Regions from separate parts of the Streptomyces sp. NPDC096205 genome, predicted to be linked through region 2. Evidence: riboswitches for the same ligand, from Rfam matches in the RefSeq annotation. Region 2 holds a riboswitch; the other holds the start of a gene.
What was found. A riboswitch is a leader RNA that binds a small molecule or an ion and turns the genes downstream of it on or off. The one in region 2 is predicted to bind cyclic di-AMP.
Positions count from the first base shown of each region.

Region 1: it holds a riboswitch for cyclic di-AMP, as region 2 does, so the genes downstream of both, ACIQ6Y_RS05955 (M23 family metallopeptidase) here and ACIQ6Y_RS29975 (NlpC/P60 family protein) in region 2, are expected to answer to the same signal.

Region 1 covers NZ_JBIWFS010000001.1:1,413,218-1,424,590, reverse strand. Annotated here, with positions in the region: gene ACIQ6Y_RS05985 (hypothetical protein) at 148-384, opposite strand; gene ACIQ6Y_RS05980 (DUF6082 family protein) at 565-1,116, opposite strand; gene ACIQ6Y_RS05975 (CobW family GTP-binding protein) at 1,448-2,503, shown strand; gene ACIQ6Y_RS05970 (DNA topoisomerase (ATP-hydrolyzing) subunit A) at 2,500-4,956, opposite strand; gene ACIQ6Y_RS05965 (M16 family metallopeptidase) at 5,250-6,656, shown strand; gene ACIQ6Y_RS05960 (M16 family metallopeptidase) at 6,653-8,041, shown strand; cyclic di-AMP (ydaO/yuaA leader) riboswitch at 8,256-8,420, shown strand; gene ACIQ6Y_RS05955 (M23 family metallopeptidase) at 8,433-9,197, shown strand; gene ACIQ6Y_RS05950 (GntR family transcriptional regulator) at 9,411-10,106, shown strand; gene ACIQ6Y_RS05945 (HPr family phosphocarrier protein) at 10,243-10,524, opposite strand; gene ACIQ6Y_RS05940 (GNAT family N-acetyltransferase) at 10,698-11,373, shown strand, end outside.
Region 2 covers NZ_JBIWFS010000009.1:96,867-108,239, reverse strand. Annotated here, with positions in the region: gene ACIQ6Y_RS30000 (PspC domain-containing protein) at 1-1,130, shown strand, start outside; gene ACIQ6Y_RS29995 (LuxR C-terminal-related transcriptional regulator) at 1,127-1,870, shown strand; gene ACIQ6Y_RS29990 (NlpC/P60 family protein) at 1,932-3,008, opposite strand; gene ACIQ6Y_RS29985 (hypothetical protein) at 3,459-3,812, shown strand; gene ACIQ6Y_RS29980 (tellurite resistance/C4-dicarboxylate transporter family protein) at 3,790-4,800, opposite strand; gene ACIQ6Y_RS29975 (NlpC/P60 family protein) at 5,067-6,275, opposite strand; cyclic di-AMP (ydaO/yuaA leader) riboswitch at 6,283-6,447, opposite strand; gene pcrA (DNA helicase PcrA) at 6,678-9,173, shown strand; gene ACIQ6Y_RS29965 (peptidoglycan DD-metalloendopeptidase family protein) at 9,227-10,879, opposite strand; gene ACIQ6Y_RS29960 (esterase/lipase family protein) at 11,231-11,373, opposite strand, start outside.

The DNA.
Region 1 (11,373 bases), on a different contig from region 2:
AGGGGGGCGAGCAGGACGGGATGCCGGGCTGCTCGCCGGGTCGGTACCCGATTCGCTCGGTTGTCACATGCGGTCGGGTGGGTTTCCCACGGGGACGGGGGTCCTGTGGGGACACGCGCCCGTGTGGGATCAGACGTCCGTGTGGGATCAGGCGTCCGGGATGTCTGCCTTGGCGCGGATCAGCGTCTCCCGGCTCACGATGACGATGCGCTCGTAGTCGGCGCGGGAGGCATCGGAGGGGAGTTCACGCTCCAGCGCCTCGGTGGCTTCGGTGCCGATGACGGCGAAATTGCCGTCGCTCAGCTCGAACAGGTCCGGGCAGTTGGCTCCAGAGTTACTACCTCGGGCGCTCGGGGGCACACCGATGCGGCGCACGATTTTCAAGGGGGTACCGGTCCTTAGGCGGGCTGGGCACAGTTCTGGGACAGCACCGTACTGGGACCGGAGGGACGCACGGGCGCAGACGTGCCAAAGACACCCTGCCGGGTCAGTGATGAAGGTGAGTTGACAGCCGGCAGGGGCACGTTCAGCGATGAAGGTGAGTTGACAGCCGACAGGGCACGTTCAGTCGGCCGGCGGGTGCCCCACAACCCACCACTCGTCCGTGTCGGCGTCGTCCAGCTCCTGCACGAGTCCGTCGACCATGCGTCCGATCCTGGCCTCGTCGGACGACCGCTTCAGCGTCGCGCGCTGAGCCTTCGACGCCTCCCAGTACTCCCGGAACAGCGGACTCTGGAAGAACTCGCGCAGCACCGTGTACAGCTCGTGCTGGTCCAGGACCTCGGCGCGGTACTGATGGAAGAGATAGGCGTACCAGGCGTTGGCGTAGAAGAACTGGCGGCGCTTGTCCGCCGGGATGCTCTTGTCGTAGGTGTCGATCACCGCCGCCAGCGAAGGGTCGTCGATCGCCCTGGCCAGCAGCTCCCAGTGCATGCGCTGCTGATGGGCGAACGCCCTGCGCCGGACGGCCAGTTCTTCGAGTTCCAGCCGTCGTTGCTCCAGCCGCGCCTCGTCGAGGCGGCGCCTGCGGGCGACCAGCGTCAGGGTGGTGGCGGAGATCAGAAGGGCAGTTGCGGCGGAGTTCAGCCTCCCCGTGAGGTGCTTCCGTGTGGCCATGTCAACCCCCGAATCAGGCACCGTCCGCCGGTCGTCGGGATGCGGGTCGACTGATGGGAACCGGCGAGCGATGGGCGGCGCGTGCCACCTCCAGGGTGCCGAGCGGCTCTGATCGGCGGGGAGGCGGAGGAAGGAGGCGCACGGAGGGAAGCGAGGGTCGCACGCCCGCCGCACGCCCCGGCACCTTGCCAGACGTCTGCCCCGCAAATGCTGCTAACAATCGTTCACTTCGCGGTGATTCCTGCGGCTCGTATCCTGGGGCGGCATTCAATCCTCGACGGCGTGCACGGTCGCGATCCGGTGCGCGCCCGGGCGTGAGAGAGGTCGCACATTGGGTCACCGTCCGCGGCAGATCCCCGTCGTCGTGCTTGCCGGATTCCTGGGTTCCGGCAAGACCACGCTGCTCAACCATCTGCTGCACCACAGCGGAGGCAGTCGTATCGGCGCGATCGTCAACGATTTCGGCGCCATCGAGATCGACGCCATGGCCGTCGCGGGCGCGCTCGGCGACTCGACCGTCTCCCTCGGCAACGGTTGCCTGTGCTGCGCGGTGGACGCGAGCGAACTCGACGTCTATCTGGAGCGGCTCGCCCACCCCACGGCCGGCATCGACGTCATCGTCATCGAGGCCAGCGGACTCGCCGAACCTCAGGAACTCGTGCGCATGCTGCTCGCCAGCGAGCTGCCGGGGATCGTGTACGGCGGGCTGGTCGAGGTCGTCGACGCCGCCGAGTTCGACGCCACTCGCGCGCGGCACCCCGAGATCGACCGGCATCTCGCCCTCGCCGACCTCGTCGTCGTCAACAAGACCGACCGGGCCGCCGACGGCGAACGGCTCCTCGCACTCGTGCGCTCCCTCGCCGACAAGGCGGCCGTCGTCCCGGCCTCGTACGGCCGTCTCGACCCCGAGTTCCTCTTCGACTGCCGGCCCAGCGAGGAACGCATCGGGCAGCTGTCCTTCGACGACCTCCACGAGCACGACCCGGACGAGGACCACGCGGGTCATCTCCACTCGGGCTACGACACCCTGTCGTTCACCTCCGGGACCCCGATGGACCCGCGCCGGCTGATGGCGTTCCTCGACAGCCGTCCCGAGGGGCTGTACCGGATCAAGGGGTACGTCGACTTCGGACCGTACGACACAGGGAACCGCTACGGCGTCCATGCCGTGGGGCGGTTCCTGCGGTTCGAGCCGGAGCCGTGGCCGGCCGACGACGCGCGGCTCACACAGCTCGTCCTCATCGGCGCCGGGATCGACGCGCCCGCTCTCGACAAGGAGCTCGAGGCCTGCACGAGCGACACCCCACACGCCGACGAGCACGGCATGTGGGGCGTTCTGCGCTACGTACGCGACGCGGACGACCAGGAGGCCGAACCCGGTCTCTAGACCGGTCCCGCCACCGCCGCCACCGTCTTCGCCAGGGACACGCCCGAGCCGTCCCGGCGCGGGTCCATCTCCGGCAGCTCGGCCGGGGTGCCGTTCTTCTGCGCGGCGCGGGCAGGAGCGGCGCCCGCCCAGGCCAGGGACAGACAGTCCTCGCCCTTGAGGAACCGCTGGCAGCGCACACCACCGGTGGCCCGGCCCTTGCGCGGGTACTGGTCGAACGGCGTCACCTTGGCCGTCGTCTGCACGGAGTCGTCCAGGGTGCCGCGCGAGCCCGCGACCGTGAACACCACCGCGTCCACCGCCGGGTCGACGGCCGTGAAGGAGATGACCTTGGCGCCGTCGGTGAGCTTGATGCCCGCCATACCGCCCGCGGGCCGGCCCTGCGGGCGGACCTGCGAGGCCTGGAAGCGCAGCAGTTGGGCATCGTCCGTGATGAAGACGAGGTCCTCCTCACCGGTGCGCAGCTCGACCGCGCCGACGATCCGGTCGCCCTCCTTGAGGGTGATGACCTCCAGCTCGTCCTTGTTCGCCGGGTAGTCCGGGACCACGCGCTTGACCACGCCCTGCTCGGTGCCGATCGCCAGGCCCGGGGAGGACTCGTCGAGCGTGCTCAGGCAGATCACCGTCTCGTCGTCCTCCAGCGAGACGAACTCCGCGAGCGGCGCCCCGCCCGACAGGTTCGGCGCGGCCGCGGTGTCCGGCAGCTGGGGCAGGTCGACCACGTTGATCCGCAGCAGCCGGCCCGCCGAGGTCACCACACCCACCTCGCCGCGCGCGGTGGAGGGCACCGCGGAGACGATCACGTCGTGCTTGGTGCGCCGCCCGTCGGCGTCCTCCGCGAACGGCTCGGCGTTCGCCGTACGGGCCAGCAGCCCCGTCGACGACAGCAGCACCCGGCACGGGTCGTCGGCGACCTGGAGGGACACGGTCGGCGCCGGGGAGCCCGCGGACTCCAGCAGGACCGTACGGCGGTCGGTGCCGAACTTCTTGGCGACCGAGGCCAGCTCGGCCGAGACCAGCTTGCGCAGCTCGGTGTCCGACTCCAGGATCCGGGTCAGCTCCTCGATCTCGGTGTTCAGCCGCTCCTTCTCCGCCTCCAGCTCGATGCGGTCGTACTTGGTCAGGCGGCGCAGCGGAGTGTCGAGGATGTACTGCGTCTGGACCTCGCTCAGCGAGAAGTGCTCCATCAGGCGCTGCTTGGCCTGCGCGGAGTTCTCGCTGGAGCGGATCAGGCGGATCACCTCGTCGATGTCCACCAGCGCGGTGAGCAGGCCCTCGACCAGGTGCAGCCGGTCGCGGCGCTTGGTGCGGCGGTACTCGCTGCGCCGGCGCACGACCTCGAAGCGGTGGTCGAGGTAGACCTCCAGCAGCTCCTTCAGGCCCAGCGTGAGGGGCTGGCCGTCGACGAGCGCGACGTTGTTGATGCCGAAGGACTCCTCCATCGGCGTCAGCTTGTACAGCTGCTCCAGGATCGCCTCCGGCACGAAGCCGTTCTTGACCTCGATGACCAGACGCAGGCCGTGCTCGCGGTCGGTGAGGTCCTTGACGTCGGCGATGCCCTGGAGCTTCTTCGAGCCGACCAGGTCCTTGATCTTCGCGATGACCTTCTCCGGGCCGACCGTGAACGGCAGCTCGGTGACGATCAGACCCTTGCGGCGCGCGGTGACCGAGTCCACGGAGACGGTGGCGCGCATCTTGAACGTGCCGCGGCCGGTCTCGTAGGCGTCGCGGATGCCGGACAGGCCGACGATCCGGCCGCCGGTGGGCAGGTCCGGGCCCGGCACATGGCGCATGAGGGCGTCGAGATCGGCGTTCGGGTACTTGATCAGGTGGCGGGCGGCCGCGATGACCTCGCGCAGGTTGTGCGGCGGCATGTTGGTGGCCATGCCGACCGCGATGCCCGAGGAGCCGTTGACCAGGAGGTTCGGGAACGCGGCGGGCAGGGCGACCGGTTCCCGCTCCTGACCGTCGTAATTGGGGACGAAGTCGACCGTGTCCTCGTCGATCGACTCGGTCATCAGGCTCGTCGCCTCGGCCTGCCGGCACTCGGTGTACCGCATGGCGGCCGGCGGGTCGTCGTTGCCCAGCGAGCCGAAGTTGCCGTGGCCGTCGACCAGGGGCACGCGCATCGAGAAGGGCTGGGCCATGCGCACCAGGGCGTCGTAGATCGACGAGTCGCCGTGCGGGTGCAACTTACCCATGACCTCGCCCACCACGCGGGCGCACTTCACATAGCCGCGCTCGGGGCGCAGCCCCATCTCGTTCATCTGGTAGACGATGCGGCGGTGCACCGGCTTGAGGCCGTCACGCGCGTCGGGCAGGGCTCGGGAGTAGATGACCGAGTACGCGTACTCGAGGAAGGAGCCCTGCATCTCGTCGACGACGTCGATGTCGAGGATGCGCTCCTCGAACGAGTCGTCGGGCGGCGGGGTCTTCGTGCTGCGGCGGGCCATCGCTGCCTGGCTCCTTTTGCTCTGGTCGTTCGCCTACGGGACGCGTCCCCTCGGCTCGCTCCGGCGGAAGCGTGAACGAATTCTGACGCGGACCATTGTGGACCTAGGCACTGACAACGACGGACCGGACCCCGCGTCGCCAGTGGCGGCGTGTGTCCGCAGGCTACGGGATCTCGCTCTGGGCGTACGGCGGCCGGGAACTCCACCGGCGGTCCGCACGCTTGCATACAGTGGCAGGACCGGCAGGAGAACAGCGGTTTTCAGCAACCGCATCCGCGATCGAAGGGACGTACATGCCCATGGGTCACACGGCCACAGACCAGGCAGGCTCCGGCGGCCTGACAGCGACCGAGCACCGCCTGGCCAACGGCCTGCGCGTGGTGCTCTCCGAGGACCATCTGACCCCGGTCGCGGCGGTGTGCCTCTGGTACGACGTCGGCTCCCGTCACGAGGTCAAGGGACGCACCGGCCTGGCTCACCTCTTCGAGCACCTGATGTTCCAGGGCTCGGGCCAGGTCAAGGGCAACGGTCACTTCGAGCTGGTGCAGGGAGCGGGCGGCTCCCTCAACGGCACCACCAGCTTCGAGCGCACCAACTACTTCGAGACCATGCCCGCCCACCAGCTGGAGCTCGCGCTCTGGCTGGAGGCCGACCGCATGGGCTCCCTGCTCGCCGCCCTCGACGACGAGTCCATGGAGAACCAGCGCGACGTCGTCAAGAACGAGCGCCGTCAGCGTTACGACAACGTGCCCTACGGCACCGCGTTCGAGAAGCTGACCGCCCTCGTCTATCCGGAGGGCCACCCCTACCACCACACGCCGATCGGCTCGATGGCCGACCTGGACGCGGCGACCCTGGAGGACGCGCGCGCGTTCTTCCGCACCTACTACGCGCCCAACAACGCGGTGCTGTCCGTGGTCGGCGACATCGACCCCGAGCAGACGCTCGCCTGGGTCGAGAAGTACTTCGGCTCCATCCCGGGCCACGACGGCAAGCCCGCCCCGCGCGACGGCACGCTGCCCGACGTCATCGGCGAGCAGCTGCGCCAGGTCGTCGAGGAGGAGGTGCCCGCGCGGGCGCTGATGGCCGCCTACCGGCTGCCGCAGGACGGCACACGCGCGTGCGACGCCGCCGACCTGGCGCTGACCGTCCTCGGCGGCGGCGAGTCGTCCCGCCTCTACAACCGGCTCGTACGACGTGACCGTACGGCCGTCGCGGCCGGCTTCGGCCTGCTGCGGCTGGCCGGGGCGCCCTCGCTGGGCTGGCTGGACGTGAAGACCTCCGGAGACGTCGAGGTGCCCGTCATCGAGGCGGCCATCGACGAGGAGCTCGCCCGGTTCGCCGAGGAGGGCCCCACGGACGAGGAGATGGAGCGCGCCCAGGCGCAGTTGGAGCGCGAGTGGCTGGACCGGCTCGGCACGGTCGCGGGCCGCGCCGACGAACTGTGCCGCTTCGCCGTCCTGTTCGGCGACCCGCAGCTCGCCCTGACCGCTGTGCAGCGCGTCCTGGAGGTGACCGCCGACGAGGTCCGCGAGGTCGCCGCGGCGCGGCTGCGGCCCGACAACCGCGCGGTGCTCGTCTACGAGCCGCTGTCGCCCGAGTCCGCGGAGCACACCGAGGACGAGGACTTCCCCGAGGACCCGGAGGCCGAAGCCACGGTGGAGGCCGCCCACGACAACGACGAGGAGGCGGCCAAGTGACCGAGCTCGCCGCGATGGACTTCCACCCGCAGCCCAAGCCGGGCGAGGCCAGGCCGTGGGCGTTCCCGGCGCCCACGCGCGGGACGCTCGACAACGGCCTGACGGTGCTGCGCTGCCACCGCCCCGGCCAGCAGGTCGTCGCCGTCGAGGTGCTGCTGGACGCGCCGCTCGACGCCGAGCCGGCCGCCCAGGAGGGCGTGGCCACGATCATGGCCCGCGCCCTCTCCGAGGGCACCGACAAGCACTCCGCCGAGGAGTTCGCCGCCGAGCTGGAGCGCTGCGGCGCCACCCTCGACACGCACGCCGACCACCCCGGCGTCCGCCTCAGCCTGGAGGTCCCCGCCTCCCGCCTGGCCAAGGCCCTCGGCCTGGTCGCCGACGCCCTCAGGGCGCCCGCCTTCGCCGACGGCGAGGTCGAGCGGCTGGTGCGCAACCGCCTCGACGAGATCCCGCACGAGCTGGCCAACCCGGCCCGCCGCGCGGCCAAGGAGCTCTCCCGGCAGCTGTTCCCGCAGGCATCGCGCATGTCCCGGCCGCGCCAGGGCACCGAGGAGACGGTCGCCGCGATCGACTCCGCGGCCGTGCGCGCCTTCTACGAGCGGCATGTGCGTCCCGCGACCGCCACCGCCGTGGTCGTCGGCGACCTGACGGGCCTGGACCTGGACGCCCTGCTCGGCGAGACCCTCGGCGCCTGGACGGGCTCCAAGGCCGCGCCGCGGCCCGTGCCGGCGGTGACCGCCGACGACACCGGCCGGGTCGTCGTCGTGGACCGCCCCGGTGCCGTCCAGACGCAGCTGCTCATCGGCCGCGTCGGCCCCGACCGCCACGACCGTGTGTGGCCCGCCCAGGTGCTCGGCACGTACTGCCTCGGCGGCACCCTCACCTCCCGCCTGGACCGCGTCCTGCGCGAGGAGAAGGGCTACACCTACGGCGTGCGGTCCTTCGGCCAGGTGCTGCGCTCCGCGCCCGACGGCACGGGCGTGTCGATGCTCGCCATCAGCGGGTCCGTGGACACCCCGAACACCGGCCCGGCGCTGGCGGACCTGTGGACGGTGCTGCGCACCCTCGCCGCGGACGGGCTGACCGACGCCGAGCGGGACGTGGCCGTGCAGAACCTCGTCGGGGTGGCGCCGCTGAAGTACGAGACGGCCGCCGCCGTCGCGAGCACGCTGGCCGACCAGGTCGAGCAGCATCTGCCCGACGACTTCCAGGCGACGCTGTATCAGCAGCTCGCCGCCACCGGCACGGTGGAGGCCACGGCGGCCGTCGTGAACGCCTTCCCGGTGGACCGGCTGGTGACGGTCCTGGTCGGCGACGCGGCGCAGATCAAGGAGCCCGTGGAGGCCCTCGGCATCGGTGAAGTCACCGTGGTGAGCGCCGAGTAGGGACGGCGAATTCGCGCCACACACGCGTGGGCCCTGGTGACCGGAGCGTCATCAGGGCCCTCGTTTGTCCGAGTTGGCTGTGAATTGCAGGAGATGCTGCCCGTCTGCCCTGTGGCATGCGCTACAAAAACGCTGATCCATTAGAGGATCGAAAGATGATCCCCTTAGTGTCGTCCGGGCTGTTCGTCACGCAGTGCGCCGCATCCGCGGCACCGGACAGTCATCGCCGAGTCCCCCTACGGCGCGAGCCAGGGGAGCCGGGGACCCATCGCAGTCCCTGGGGTGAATCGGACGCCCGCGCGTGAAGCGAGGGGGTCCGTAGGAGACCTTCCTGCTCCGAACCCGTCAGCTAACCCGGTAGGCGAGAGGGAAGGAAAGGACCAGCCACTTCATGGCGTTCACGCGCGCCACCGGGAAGCATCGTCGTCCCAGCCGGATGCAGCGCAGCACCGCCCGTGCGGCGGGCGTCGCGGCGCTCACCACCACCGGCGTCATCGGCACCCTCGCGGGGCCGGCCCTCGCCGCCGAGCCCGAGGCCGAGCAGACCGGCCTGCTGCCGGTCGTCACCATCGGCGACTCCGTCGCCGAGCAGATCGACGCCCAGGCCGCCGCGCAGAAGCAGGCCGCCGAGGAGGCGCTCGCGGAGCAGAAGGCCGAGGAGGCCGCCGTCAAGCGCGCCGAGGCGCGGGCCGAGGCCGCCCGTGAGGCCAGGGAGCGCGCCGCCCGTGAGGCCGAGCGCAAGCGCCTGAACACCTTCGTGGCCCCGATCGCCGGCTCGTACGTCTCCACCGCCTACCAGGCCAGCAGCGCGCTGTGGTCCTCCGGCAGCCACACCGGCGTCGACTTCCACGCCGCGAGCGGCACCCTCGTCCAGGCCGTCGGCATGGGTACGGTCGTCGAGGCCGGCTGGGGCGGCGCGTACGGCAACCAGGTCGTCATCCGGATGCACGACGGCACCTACACCCAGTACGGCCACCTGTCCTCCATCTCCGTCGCGGTGGGCCAGTCGGTCGTCCCCGGCCAGCAGATCGGCCTGTCCGGCGCCACCGGCAACGTCACCGGCCCGCACCTGCACTTCGAGGCCCGCACGAGCCCCGAGTACGGCTCCGACATCGACCCGGTCGCCTACCTCCGCTCGCACGGCGTGAACATCTGACCGACAGGTCTTGCTCGAAAGCCTCGACAGCCTAGAAAGCCCCGGCTCCCGCAGCCGGGGCTTTCGGCGTTCCGGTCGCCGCCCGGCGGCCGATTGTCCAAAAAATATCCATGGATTCCGGCCCGCCGTCGGAAATGCGGCCGCATTGCAATAGAGTCGCTGAACACACGTCAATCGTCGACGTTTCACGGGGATTAAAGGCGGAGGTCGGTCATGCGTGTTCCGGCGCACTCGGTATGCACGGCGATCCGGGACGACATCGTCGCGGGGGTCCACGAACGCGGCAGCCGGCTCACCGAGGAACTGCTCGCGCGCCGCTACGGCGTCTCGCGCGTCCCCGTCCGCGAGGCGCTGCGCACGCTGGAGGCGGAGGGGTTCGTCGTCACCCGGCGGCACGCGGGCGCGTGCGTCGCCGAACCCACCGAGCAGGAGGCCGCCGACCTGCTGGAGATGCGCGTGCTGCTGGAGCCCCTGGGGGCCGCACGGGCCGCCCAGCGCCGCACCGAGGCCCATCTGAAGGTGCTGCGCGGCCTCGTCCGGCTGGGCCAGGAGCGGGCCAGGCGGGGCAACAGCGAGGATCTGCGCTCCCTGGGCGGCTGGTTCCACGAGACGCTGGCCCAGGCCTCCGGCAGCCCCGCCCTGGTGTCGGTGCTGACCCAGCTGCGGCACAAGATCGCCTGGATGTACACCGTGGAGGCGCCGTCCGGTCCCATGGACTCCTGGGCCGAGCACGGCGCGATCGTGGACGCCGTCGCGCGCGGGGACGGCGAACGCGCGCGGGCGATCACCGCGCTGCACACCGAGCGGTCGATCGCCGCGCACCGGCTGCGCTTTTCCGGCGGCGCCGATCGCGCGGACCGTGTGAGGACTTCGCAACATCCCGTAAACATGTCGGGCGTGCGGCATTAACACGGGCACCGTATACAAAGAGGAAGTAATTCCCGGGGGGTTTATTTCTGATGCCCGGAAACCTCGCCCGAACGGGAAATGCGAAAGGCTCGCCCGATAATTCGGACGAGCCCTTCGTGACTCAGCGAGTCATTCCTCAGACGGTCTCGGGAAGCTCCTCGAGACCCTCGGCGACCAGCTTGGCCAGGCGGTCGAGGGCGACGTCCGCACCCTCGGCGTCGGAGGCGAGGACGATCTCCTCGCCGCCCTGGGCGCCCAGGCCGAGGACGGCCAGCATGGAGGCCGCGTTGACGGGGTTGCCGTCGGCCTTGGCGATCGTCACCGGGACGCCTGCGGCCGTGGCGGCTCGGACGAAGATGGAAGCGGGGCGGGCGTGGAGGCCCTCGGCCCAGCCGACGTTGACGCGGCGCTCAGCCATGTGTTGCTGCCCTTCAGTGCTCAGGGTTGTCTAGACCAGTGTTCCACACGTGAAGCGACTCCGGGACAGACGTATGTCCCGGGGTGGCAGCCGGAACCGCGGCCTCGGTCCGACCCCACGTCCTCACAGACTGCCCCGCGCCGTTGTCGTACGCGAGCCGTACTCTGGGCCCCATGCAGAGCGCGCCGGACCGGCAGGAGTACCCCGCCCACTGGGAAGCCGACGTGGTGCTGCGCGACGGCGGCACCGCGCGCATCCGCCCCATCACCGTCGATGACGCCGAGCGCCTGATCAGCTTCTACGAGCAGGTCTCGGACGAGTCGAAGTACTACCGCTTCTTCGCGCCCTACCCGCGCCTGTCCGCCAAGGACGTCCACCGCTTCACGCACCACGACTTTGTGGACCGGGTGGGACTCGCGGCCACGATCGGCGGCGAGTTCATCGCCACCGTACGCTACGACCGCATCGGCACCAACGGCCTGCCCGCGTCCGCGCCCGCCGACGAGGCCGAGGTCGCCTTCCTGGTCCAGGACGCCCACCAGGGGCGCGGTGTCGCCTCCGCTCTCCTGGAGCACATCGCGGCCGTGGCCCGCGAGCGCGACATCCGCCGCTTCGCCGCCGAGGTGCTGCCCGCCAACACCAAGATGATCAAGGTGTTCACCGACGCCGGGTACACCCAGAAGCGCAGCTTCGAGGACGGCGTCGTCCGCCTGGAGTTCGACCTGGAGCCCACCGACCGCTCCGTCGCGGTCCAGCACGCGCGCGAGCAGCGCGCCGAGGCCCGGTCCGTACGGCGGCTGCTCGCGCCCGGCTCCGTCGCCGTCGTCGGCGTCGGCCGCACCCCCGGCG
Region 2 (11,373 bases):
CGGACGGCCTGGGCGGCTTGCTCTACGCCGCGTTCTGGTTCTTCGTGCCGCTGGGTGTCGGTGGGGTCGAGGCCCAGAAGCCGCCCTCCCTCGTCACCACCGAGACCGCGCCGGACGGCCGCCGCAGACTCGTCACCCGCAAGCCGGACAGAGGCCAGATTCTCGCCCTGCTCCTCATGGTCGTCGTGGCCATGGTCTTCGTGGGCAATGTGAATCTCGGCAACGGCGCCAAGGCCTACCTCTGGCCGACTGTGCTGGTCGGGGCAGGTGTCGCCCTCGTCTGGCGGCAGGCGGACAACGCCCGGCGGGCCCGCTGGGTCGAGGTCGGCCGTCGTCGGCGCACCCTCACCCTGCTGCGTGCGGTGGCCGGTGTCCTGCTGGTCACGGCCGGTGTCTCGGGGATGTTCGTCCTGCAGGGCTCCGCGGCCCACCTCGGCTCGGTCCTCCAGGCCGCGCTCGCGGTGCTCGTCGGGATAACGCTGCTCGCCGGCCCCTACCTGGTGCGTATGACGCAGGACCTCTCCGAGGAACGCCTGATGCGCATCCGCGCCCAGGAGAGAGCGGAGGTCGCGGCCCATGTCCACGACTCGGTGCTGCACACCCTGACCCTGATCCAGCGCAACGCGGAGAACGCGAGCGAGGTGCGCCGCCTCGCCCGCGCCCAGGAGCGTGACCTGCGCACCTGGCTGTACAAGCCCGAGGGCACCGGCAAGGACGAGGCCGACGAGCCGACCACGCTCGCCGACGCGGTGCGGCGCAACGCCGCCGAGGTGGAGGACAAGCACGGCGTCCCGATCGAAGTGGTCGTCGTCGGGGACTGCCCGCTCGACGACAAGGTCGGGGCACAGATGCAGGCCGCGCGCGAGGCGATGGTGAACGCCGCCAAGTACGGTGGCGAGGGCGGCGCCGTGCAGGTCTACGCCGAAGTCGAGGGCAGGACGGTCTTCGTGTCCGTCAGGGACCGCGGCCCGGGCTTCGATCTCGACTCGATACCCGCCGACCGTATGGGCGTCAGAGAATCGATCATCGGCCGCATGGAGCGCAACGGCGGCACGGCGCGGCTGCGCGCGGTGCCGGACGGCGGCACGGAGGTCGAGCTGGAGATGGAGAGGGCGGAGAAGACGTCATGAGCGATCCGACCGAGACGAACGGCACGGCGGCAGCCTCGGAGGCGGCCGAGACCGCGGAGGCGTCCGGCGGCGCGGGCGGGCGTCGTGTGCGCGTGGTCCTCGTCGACGACCACCGGATGTTCCGCACCGGCGTGCAGGCCGAGATCGGCCAGACCGCGCAGACCGGGGTGGAGGTGGTGGGCGAGGCGGCGGACGTCGACCAGGCGGTCACCGTCATCACGGCGACCCGGCCGGAGGTGGTCCTGCTGGACGTGCATCTGCCGGGCGGCGGCGGGGTCGAAGTGCTGCGCCGGTGCGCCCCGTTGATGGCGGACGCCGCGCAGCCGGTGCGCTTCCTCGCCCTGTCCGTGTCGGACGCGGCCGAGGATGTCATCGGGGTGATCCGTGGGGGTGCCCGGGGCTATGTGACCAAGACGATCACCGGCTCGGATCTGATCGACTCCATCTTCCGGGTGCAGGAGGGCGACGCGGTCTTCTCGCCGCGCCTGGCCGGGTTCGTGCTCGACGCCTTCGCCTCCACCGACGCACCGCCGGTGGACGAGGACCTCGACCGTCTCACGCAGCGCGAGCGGGAGGTGCTGCGCCTGATCGCGCGGGGGTATGCGTACAAGGAGATCGCCAAGCAGCTGTTCATCTCGGTGAAGACGGTCGAGTCCCATGTCTCGGCCGTGCTGAGAAAGCTCCAGCTGTCCAACCGTCACGAGCTGACGCGCTGGGCGACTGCGCGCCGGCTGGTCTAGCGGAGCCCGGCGTCCCAGCCAAGTGCCCCCCCCCGCCGGGCGAGTTCGCCGCCGCCCAGCCTCACACCACCCGCGTCGCCCCCGCGAAAGGCATCTCGTCCAGGGGGGCCACGCGAACCGGTGCGGAGGGGTTGGGGGCGTGGATCATCTGGCCGTTGCCGATGTAGATGCCGACGTGGCTGATGGCGGAGTAGAAGAAGACCAGATCGCCGGGGAGGAGTTCGGAGCGGGAGACACGGCGGCCGGCGCCGATCTGGGCGTAGGTGGTGCGGGGCAGCTCGACGCCGGCGGAGCGGTAGGCGGCCTGGACGAGGCCGGAGCAGTCGAAGGCGTCCGGGCCGGTGGCGCCCCAGACGTAAGGGCTGCCGAGCTTGCTGTAGGCGTAGGAAACGGCGGCCGAGGCGCGGGAGTCGGGGGCGTCGGCGGCTGTCGGGGAAGGGGCCTGGAGGTCGGGGCGGGAGGTCGTGGCGTCGCGTGAGGCGCGGGGTGCTTCAGCCGTGGCGCTCCGGCCGGTGACCTCGGCGCGTTCCTCGGCCGTGAGCTGGGACAGCAGTTGGCGGGCCGCGTCGAGCTTGCCGGTGACGGTGCGGCGATGGCGCTGGAGTTCGGCCTGGCGGGACTTCAGGGAGGTGAGTTCGATGCGGGCGGCGCCGCGGAGTTGCTCGATCTCGCGGAGCTGCTCGCGCACCCGGCGCACGGCGGCGGACTGGCGGACGCCGGCGCGTTCGGCGAAGGCGGCGTGGTCGAGGTACTCGTCGGGGTCGTCGGACAGGGCGAGGCTCAGGGCGGGGTCGAGTCCGCCCTGGCGGTACTGGGCCGCGGCCATCGAACCGAGGGCCTCGCGCGCGGTGTTGAGCTTGTCCTCCTTGCGGGCGGCCTCGTCGCGCAGTTGCTCGAGCCGCTGCTCGGCCGCGTCGGCCTCCTCCTTGGCGCCGTTGTACTTCTCGGTGGCCATCTCGGCCTCCTGATACAGCTGGTTCACCTTGGCCTTGACCTGCGCCGGGGTCAGATCCGGGGCGGCCTGCCCGGTGCCGTCGAAGGCGGTGGCGGTCGCGGCTCCCGCGAGGGCGAGCGTGGCCGCCGTACGGGCCGTACCGCCGACGGCCGGGCGCTGTCTGGGCTTGCGGTGCGCTGCCACGTGGACCTGCACGTCCTTTCCTGGGACCGCCGGCACCCGCGAGCGGGAGGGTACGGCCGCCAGGGGGAGCGGCGCGCGGGTGTCGGGGACAACCCGCGCGTCCGGCGGCGCCCGCACAGGGGGGAGCGGACCGCCGCCGGACCTTCTCGGCGGTGGTGCCCGGCTGCCGCCCCTGGCCCGGGCGGCGGTGGGAATCCGGTCACCTGGGGGAGGACGCTAGACCCGAGTGTGACGGCTTGGTAACGCGATGTACGGAAGTGTCGGCAGGGGACCGGTGGGCGACCGTATCTGTCCTCCTTCCAGGTTCGGGGCGGTCGACTTCTCGGGGTGCGCTGACCGATGTGGCGGTTCCGGGGCTGGTGGGAGGGGTGAGGTGTTATAGGGCGCATATATGCAGGGGGGTGGGCCGGTGTGAGGGGGCGGTCAGGCCGCTGATTAGGCTCCGGCCTCATGGACGTACTCATCCATCTCTTCGTGGGCCTGCACATCATCGGCATCGCCTCGCTCCTGGGCGGCTTCCTCACTCAGATGAAGGCGATGGGGCAGGGCACTGCCCGCTTCGTCCCGGCGATGCTGCACGGTGCTCTGACGATGCTGGTCACCGGCGTGATCCTGGTCGGCCTCAACCAGGCCGACGACCAGTCGGTGAACAACATCAAGATCGGCGTGAAGCTGGCCCTGCTGATCGTGATCCTGGGGCTCGTCTATGTGAAGCGGGACGAGGAGAAGGTGGACAAGGGGATGTTCGGCCTGGTCGGCCTGCTGACCACGGTGAACATCTTCATCGCGGTGCTCTGGACCTGAACCGCTCCGCGCGGTGCCGGGGCGCCGGGCCGCGCAGTTCGGTCCGGGCGTTCAGGACGGCGCCGGCGGCGACGGCCAGCCAGGCGGCCACCGCGATCCAGAGCAGCACCTGCCCCGGCCCCTTCAGCCACGGCACATCGTCGGCGGCGGCGAAGGACAGCGTCGCCGCCGCCGTCACGCCCAGCGGGAAGACGGTGGCCCAGCGCCGCACGTCGTAGCGGGGGCGCGGCCACCCCACCTCGGTGACGAGCAGGACGGCGTACCAGGCCACGGCGAGGACGAGCACCACCGCGGTGACCGCACGCAGGACACCGTGGGCGTCGTCGTTCCACAGCCGCAGCTGCGCGCTGTCGGCGGCGATCAGCCGGGAGCCGGCGAGCGCCGAGATCGCCGGCGCCCCGCCCGCGACCCACTGGTCACCGGCCCCACGCGTCATCTCGCCCGGCTCGAAACGGGCCAGCGCGAAGCCGTAGAGGACGAGCCCGAGCCAGAACAGCACCAGTGCCGCGTGCGCGAGCCAGGCCGCGCGCTCCGCCGCCGCGAGCGTCGCCCCGAGCACGGCGAGCCCCTCCGTGGCCACACAGCCCAGGAACACCGCACCCGGCATACGCGGCTTCCATTGCTTGATGACGTCCACCAGCAGCACCGGCCACAGCAGCGTGGCCAGCGCCAGCAGCGCCCCGGCCAGGGCCTGCCAGCCCAAGGCGGACACACGCGTGCCGAGCACGGTGGTCGCGGCGACGGCCGTCAGTGCCGCCGGCGTCCCGGCCGCGGCCGGCCACCTCGGCCGCTCCCACAGCAGTCGTACGACGAAATCCGCGGCCAGTCCCAGCCACGCGGCGCCGGTCATGGCGAGCAGAATCCGGGACAGCACCTCGTGCCCGGCCAGGTGCAGCCCGACGGAGACGATGCCGGTCGCCATCACGGCGGCCCCGGCGGCGGGCGGGCGTTGCGCCCACCAGGCGCGCAGGGAAGAGGTACCGGGCATGCGGCCGATGCTAGGGAGCGGGTACGGGGTCCGCGCGTTCGCATGGGCCATGAGTGGCGCGCCTTCGAGGCGGCGGCCCGGCACCGGCCCCGCCATCCGAAGACCGGCAGACTCCCTCGGGCCCGCCGCCCGCAGACCGACACGCTCCCTCGCCCCGCAGACCCGCAGGCCCCCTCGGGCGCTCCCTCGACCCGCAGACCCGCAGACCCACAGGCTCCCTCGGCCCTCGCCGCCCGGAGCCCGGCAGGCTCCCTGAAGGGCGAAGGTCAGGCCGGCCGCACCACGCTGTGGATCGAGGACTCCCCGTCGTAGTAGATCGACTCCTCGCGGACGTACGCGCCCGGCTTCGGGGCGTGGATCATCATGCCGTTGCCGATGTAGATGCCGACATGGGTGACATCGGCGTAGAAGAAGACGAGGTCACCGGGCTGGGCGTCCGACAACGGCACCGTCGTGCCGGCGTTGACCTGGTCGTACGTGACGCGCGGGATGTCCACGCCCGCGGCCTTCCAGGCGGCCTGGGTGAGACCGGAGCAGTCGTAGGAGTCGGGGCCGGTCGCGCCCCAGACGTACGGCTTGCCGATCTGGGCGCGGGCGAAGGCGAGCGCCTTCTCGGCCTTGGCGGCGTAGGTGGAGTCGGTGGTCGGGGAGGTCGGGGTCGTCGAGGTGTCAGAGGTGCCGGCGCCGCCGGTCGAGGTGGACGAGTCGCCGCTCGCGGCCTCCTCCTGCGCCGCCGCCTCGGCCGCCTTGCGCTGCCGCTCCTCCTCCGCGGCCTGCTGCGCGGCGAGCTCGGCGGCCTTGCGGGCGGCCTCCTCGCGCTTGCGTTCCTCGATCGCCGCGAGCCGGGCCTTCTCCTCGGCGGTCAGCTGCGACAGCAGCACGCGCGCGGTGGAGAGCTTCTTCTGGACGGTGGCCTTGGCCGTCCTCAGCTCGGTCTGCGAGTCGGTGAGCGTCGACAGGCTCTCGGTGGCCTCGCGGCGCTTCTCCATGGTCGCGGACTGCTGGGTGATGTAGTCGTCGACCGCGTCCTTCTGACGGCCGGTGAGCCGGTCCATCAGCTGGGTCTGGTCGAAGTAGTCCTGCGGTGTGTCCGCGAGCAGGAGGGTCGCCGTGTCGGGCGCGGACGCGCCGGTGCGGTACTGGGCCGCGGCGAAGGAGCCGAGCTGCTCGCGCGCCTCGTTCAGCTGCTCGGTGCGCTTCGCCACGTCGTCGAGGAGGGAGTCCACGCGCTTGCGCTGCTTGGTGGTCCGCTCCTTGGCGGCGTTGTACTTCTCGGTCGCCGTCTCCGCCTGCCGGTAGAGATCGTCGACCTTCTTCTCGACCTCCTCCAGGCTCGGCCGGTCGTCGTCCGAGGGGCTGGCGTTGGCCGTCTGCGACAGCAGGGCCACGGAGGTGAGGGCCGCGGTGGCCAGGGCGGGGGTCCGTATGCCTGCGACGCGCGTCCCGGTGGTGCGCGGCTTGCGGTGCGACGCCAAGGGTGGCGACTCCTTCCATCTGCCGCCTACCGGGTTAGCTGTCGGGTTCGGGCGTGTTCGGAAGGTGTGCCCTACGGCGCTCCCCGCGAGGGAGTGGGCCGATTCACCCCAGGTTCGGTGGGTCCCCGGCTCCGGTGCCGTGCGGGCGCACCGGACTCGGCGGAGGCCGCGCGGCCCGGCGACGTTCGCCGGTGGGGGTCGTACGGCCTGCCCGGCACCGTAGCCAACTCGTGTGGCCCCTGTGAAGGTTGACGGGTGATATGCCCGATACATTTTCGTGACCTTGGCGTGAGCGGGACAGAACTGCCGCAGGCCGTGCCCGCAGGGTCACGCAGGGTGGCGTCGGCGGAGTTCTCGAGACGGCGACCGGTTGTCAGTGGCGACCCCTAGACTCGGAGAGCGATGAGCAGCCTCTTTGACGACAGCTTCCTGGCGGACCTCCAGAGCCCTCGCGGGCACGAGGAGGAGCACCCGCCGCCGCCCGAGGACGATCACGCTCCGGAGCCGCTTCCGGACGATCTGTTCGGCGGGAAGTTCGACGTGCCCCCGGACCGGGACGCCTACTACCGCGACGGCGCCCCGCGCCCGGCCCTGGACGCAGCAGCGCTGCTGGAGGGGCTGAACGAGAACCAGCGCGCCGCCGTCGTCCACTCCGGCACGCCCCTGCTCATCGTGGCCGGCGCCGGCTCCGGCAAGACCCGTGTGCTCACCCACCGCATCGCCCACCTGCTCGCCGAGCGGAACGTGCACCCGGGCCAGATCCTCGCGATCACCTTCACCAACAAGGCCGCGGGCGAGATGAAGGAGCGCGTCGAGCAGCTCGTCGGCCCGCGCGCGAACGCGATGTGGGTCATGACCTTCCACAGCGCGTGCGTGCGCATCCTGCGCCGCGAGTCCAAGAAGCTCGGCTTCACCTCCTCCTTCTCGATCTACGACGCCGCCGACTCCAAGCGCCTGATGGCCCTGGTCTGCCGTGACCTGGACCTGGACCCCAAGCGCTTCCCGCCCAAGTCCTTCAGCGCCAAGATCAGCAACCTGAAGAACGAGCTGATCGACGAGGAGGACTTCGCCGCCCAGGCCTCCGACGGCTTCGAGAAGACCCTCGCCCAGGCCTACGCCCTCTACCAGTCCCGGCTGCGCGAGGCGAACGCCCTCGACTTCGACGACCTGATCATGACGACGGTCAACCTGCTGCGCGCCTTCCCGGACGTCGCCGAGCACTACCGCCGCCGCTTCCGGCACGTCCTGGTCGACGAGTACCAGGACACGAACCACGCCCAGTACGCCTTGGTGCGCGAGCTGGTGGGGACCGCCGAGCGGCCCCCCGGCGAGACCGATGTACCGCCCAGCGAGTACGACGTCCCGCCCGCCGAGCTGTGCGTCGTCGGTGACGCGGACCAGTCGATCTACGCCTTCCGCGGCGCGACCATCCGCAACATCCTCCAGTTCGAGGAGGACTACCCGGACGCGACGACGATCCTGCTGGAGCAGAACTACCGCTCCACGCAGACGATCCTCTCCGCGGCCAACGCGGTCATCGAGCGCAACGAGTCCCGCCGCCCCAAGAACCTGTGGACCAACGCGGGCTCCGGCGCGCGCATCACCGGCTATGTCGCCGACACCGAGCACGACGAGGCGCAGTTCGTCGCCGACGAGATAGACCGCCTCACGGACGCGGGCGACGCGAAGGCCGGCGACGTCGCCGTCTTCTACCGCACCAACGCCCAGTCCCGTGTCTTCGAAGAGGTCTTCATCCGCGTCGGCCTGCCCTACAAGGTCGTCGGCGGCGTCCGCTTCTACGAGCGCAAGGAGGTCCGGGACGTCCTGGCCTACCTCAGGGTGCTGGCCAACCCCGAGGACTCCGTCCCGCTGCGGCGCATCCTCAACGTCCCCAAGCGCGGCATCGGCGAGCGCGCCGAGGCGATGATCGACGCCCTCTCCCAGCGGGAGAAGATCAGCTTCCCGCAGGCGCTCAAGCGGGTCGACGAGGCGTACGGCATGGCCGCGCGGTCCACGAACGCCGTCAAGCGGTTCAACACGCTGATGGAGGAGCTCCGTACGATCGTCGAGTCCGGCGCCGGACCGGCCACCATCCTGGAGGCCGTCCTCGAACGCACCGGCTATCTCGCCGAGCTCCAGGCCTCCACCGACCCGCAGGACGAGACCCGTATCGAGAACCTCCAGGAACTCGCCGCCGTGGCCCTGGAGTTCGAGCAGGAGTCGGAGGAAGGGGCCGCCGGAGGGCTGGCCGCCTTCCTGGAGCGGGTCGCGCTCGTCGCCGACTCCGACCAGATCCCCGACGAGGACGAGGAAGGCTCCGGCGTCATCACCCTGATGACCCTGCACACCGCCAAGGGCCTGGAGTTCCCCGTCGTCTTCCTCACCGGCATGGAGGACGGCGTCTTCCCGCACATGCGCGCCCTCGGCCAGACCAAGGAGCTGGAGGAGGAGCGCCGCCTGGCCTACGTCGGCATCACGCGCGCGCGTGAGCGGCTGTACCTCACGCGCGCGGCGCTGCGCAGCGCCTGGGGACAGCCGTCGTACAACCCGCCCTCCCGCTTCCTGGAGGAGATCCCGACGCAGCACGTGGACTGGAAGCGCACCGGCGCCACCGCGCCGATGTCCTCCGGCCCCGTCTCCGGGATCGCCGCCTCACTGTCCTCCTCCCGCTCGCGCTCCTCGGCGTCGGGCGCCTCCGGCTTCGCCACGCGCCGTACGGCGGCGGAGAAGCCGGTCGTCTCCCTCGCCGTCGGCGACCGCGTCACCCACGACCAGTTCGGCCTCGGCACGGTCATGGCCGTCAAGGGCACCGGCGCCAACGCCGAGGCGACCGTCGACTTCGGCGAGGCCAAGCCCAAGCGGCTGCTGCTGCGGTACGCGCCGGTGGAGAAGCTGTAGAAAGGCGAAAGCCCCGCCGACCTGTTCGGCGGGGCCTCACGCAACGCTGAAGGCTAGGACGGCTCCAGGCCGTGGCTGCGCAGCCACGGCAGCGGGTCGATCGACGAACCGCCGCCCGGACGCACCTCGAAGTGCAGGTGCGGGCCGGTGGAGTTGCCGGAGTTGCCGGAGTAGGCGATCTGGTCGCCCGCCTTGACGGTCGTACCTGAGGGGACCGTGTAGCTGGAGAGGTGGCAGTACCACGTCTCCGTACCGTCCATCGCCGTCACGATCATCATGTTGCCGTACGCGCTGTTCCACTCCGTCCGTACGGTGCCGTCGGTGGCGGCCATCACCGGAGTGCCGTACGAGACCGGGAAGTCGATGCCGGTGTGCAGGGACATCCAGTTGACGCCGGACTGGCCGTAGTAGGCGCTGAGTCCGTGCTGGGCGACCGGCAGCGCGAACTTGGGGCGCATCCGCTCCTTGCGGGCCGCCTCCTCCGCCGCGCGCTTCCGCTCCAGCTCCTGCTGCGCCTTGAGGTCGATGCGCTCCTGCGTGCGGCTCGCGCGGTCGGCGAAGTCGTCGGCCTCGGCGGTGAGGTTCGCCAGCTGGGTGTTGAACTTGTTGTTGGCGGCGGATGGTTTCACCGGAGCCGCGTCCGGGGCGGCCTGCGCGGTGGTGTCCTTGTCGTCGCCGGTCAGGGTGCCCACCGAGGCCGCGGCGATCCCGGCGACTCCCATCACACACGCCGAGGGCACGGCCACCGTCAGCAGCGCGGAGCGCTTGGCGGGCGTACGGCGACGGGAGCGGGACCCGCTGCGCGTGGCGGCGCGCGGGGCGGGGGCGGATGCCTCCTCCTGCTCGTCCAGGAGGCTCAGGGCGGGCAACTCGCCGGTGGCGGTCAGGCCGTTGTCGTCGTACGAGGCCGGCTCTTCGTACGAGACCGAGTCGTCGTACGAGACCGATTCGTCGTATGCGGTCGGCTCTTCGTACGCCGTCGGCTCTTCGTGGGAGATCTGCTCGAAGGTCGCCGTGGCCTGCTGCTCGTACTCGCCGGTCGCGGGAGCGGCGGGGCCCGTGCCGTCGGTGTTCCACTGCGTGGCGTCGTAGGCGCCGGTGTCGAAGCCCTGGGTGCCCCAGTCCCACTGCTGCGTCTGCTCCGCGGGGATGCCGGCCTGGTCGGGCTGGAGCCAGGCGCTCGCGTCCCACTGGCCGCTGACGTCGGCGGCGGTGGCCTGCGGCGGGACGAGCGGCAGATGCTGGTCGGTGGCCCAGGCCGTGGCGTCGTACGCGCCCGTGTCGTAGGCGGCCTGGTGCTGGGCCGCGTACGCGTCGTAGTTCAGGGTCTGGTGGCCGCCGGTGGACCACTGGCTGCTGTCGTAGGCGCCGGTGTCATGGCCGTCGGCGGGGAACTCGCCGAAGAGCGGGTCCGTGGCGTACGTCCCGGTCGTGTGGCCGTCGGCCGCAAAACCGGTCGCGTCGTAGCCGCCGTATGTGGTGAAGTCGCCGTACGCGGCTTCCTGGGTGCCGTACGACGCATAGGGCGCCGAGGAGGCGTCGGAAGCCGGAGCCGGGGTGGTCATGGTCCCCGACGGGTGACGGTCGTTCACCAACTTCTCTTTCGCCTCGACAACAGGGGCTGCCAGAGCAGTGCGGTGACTGTACCCGGCGGTACGCGGGCACGACAATCTTCCGCAGGTTTCGCCTCCGAAGGAAACGGGCATTCGGCCGTGTTTCGGGGGACTGCGGGCACGATATTGGCCTTGTGTTCGAGGATTGTTCGATCTTCAGGCGCTCTTGGGCGATGCCCGACCACCCTTTGAAGGGGGCTTCGGGGGTTGGGAGTGGCCTTCGAGGTGGGCTCGTACGACGTTCCGGGCGTGTTCGTACGGCGTTCCGGGCGTGCTCGTACGACGCTCCGGGTGTGCTCGTACGGCGTTCCGGGCGTGCTCGTACGACGCTCCGGGTGTGCTCGTGCGGCGTCCTGGGTGTGGTCGTACGGCAGTCGAACGGGTGAAGTCGTGCTGGTCGACGGGCGGTTGCGGCGGAGAGTCCGCCAGTTGGCGCCCCGCGTGTCACGCCACGGTGAGGCCGTCGGGGGTGGTGGTCGCCTCGGGCGTGGGGTCGGTGCTGTCCAGGGCCTGACGTATCCCGGTCGCGACTGCGGGGTGCACCGGCAGGGCGAGATGGCCGATTCCGCTCACCCGTACGTTCTGCG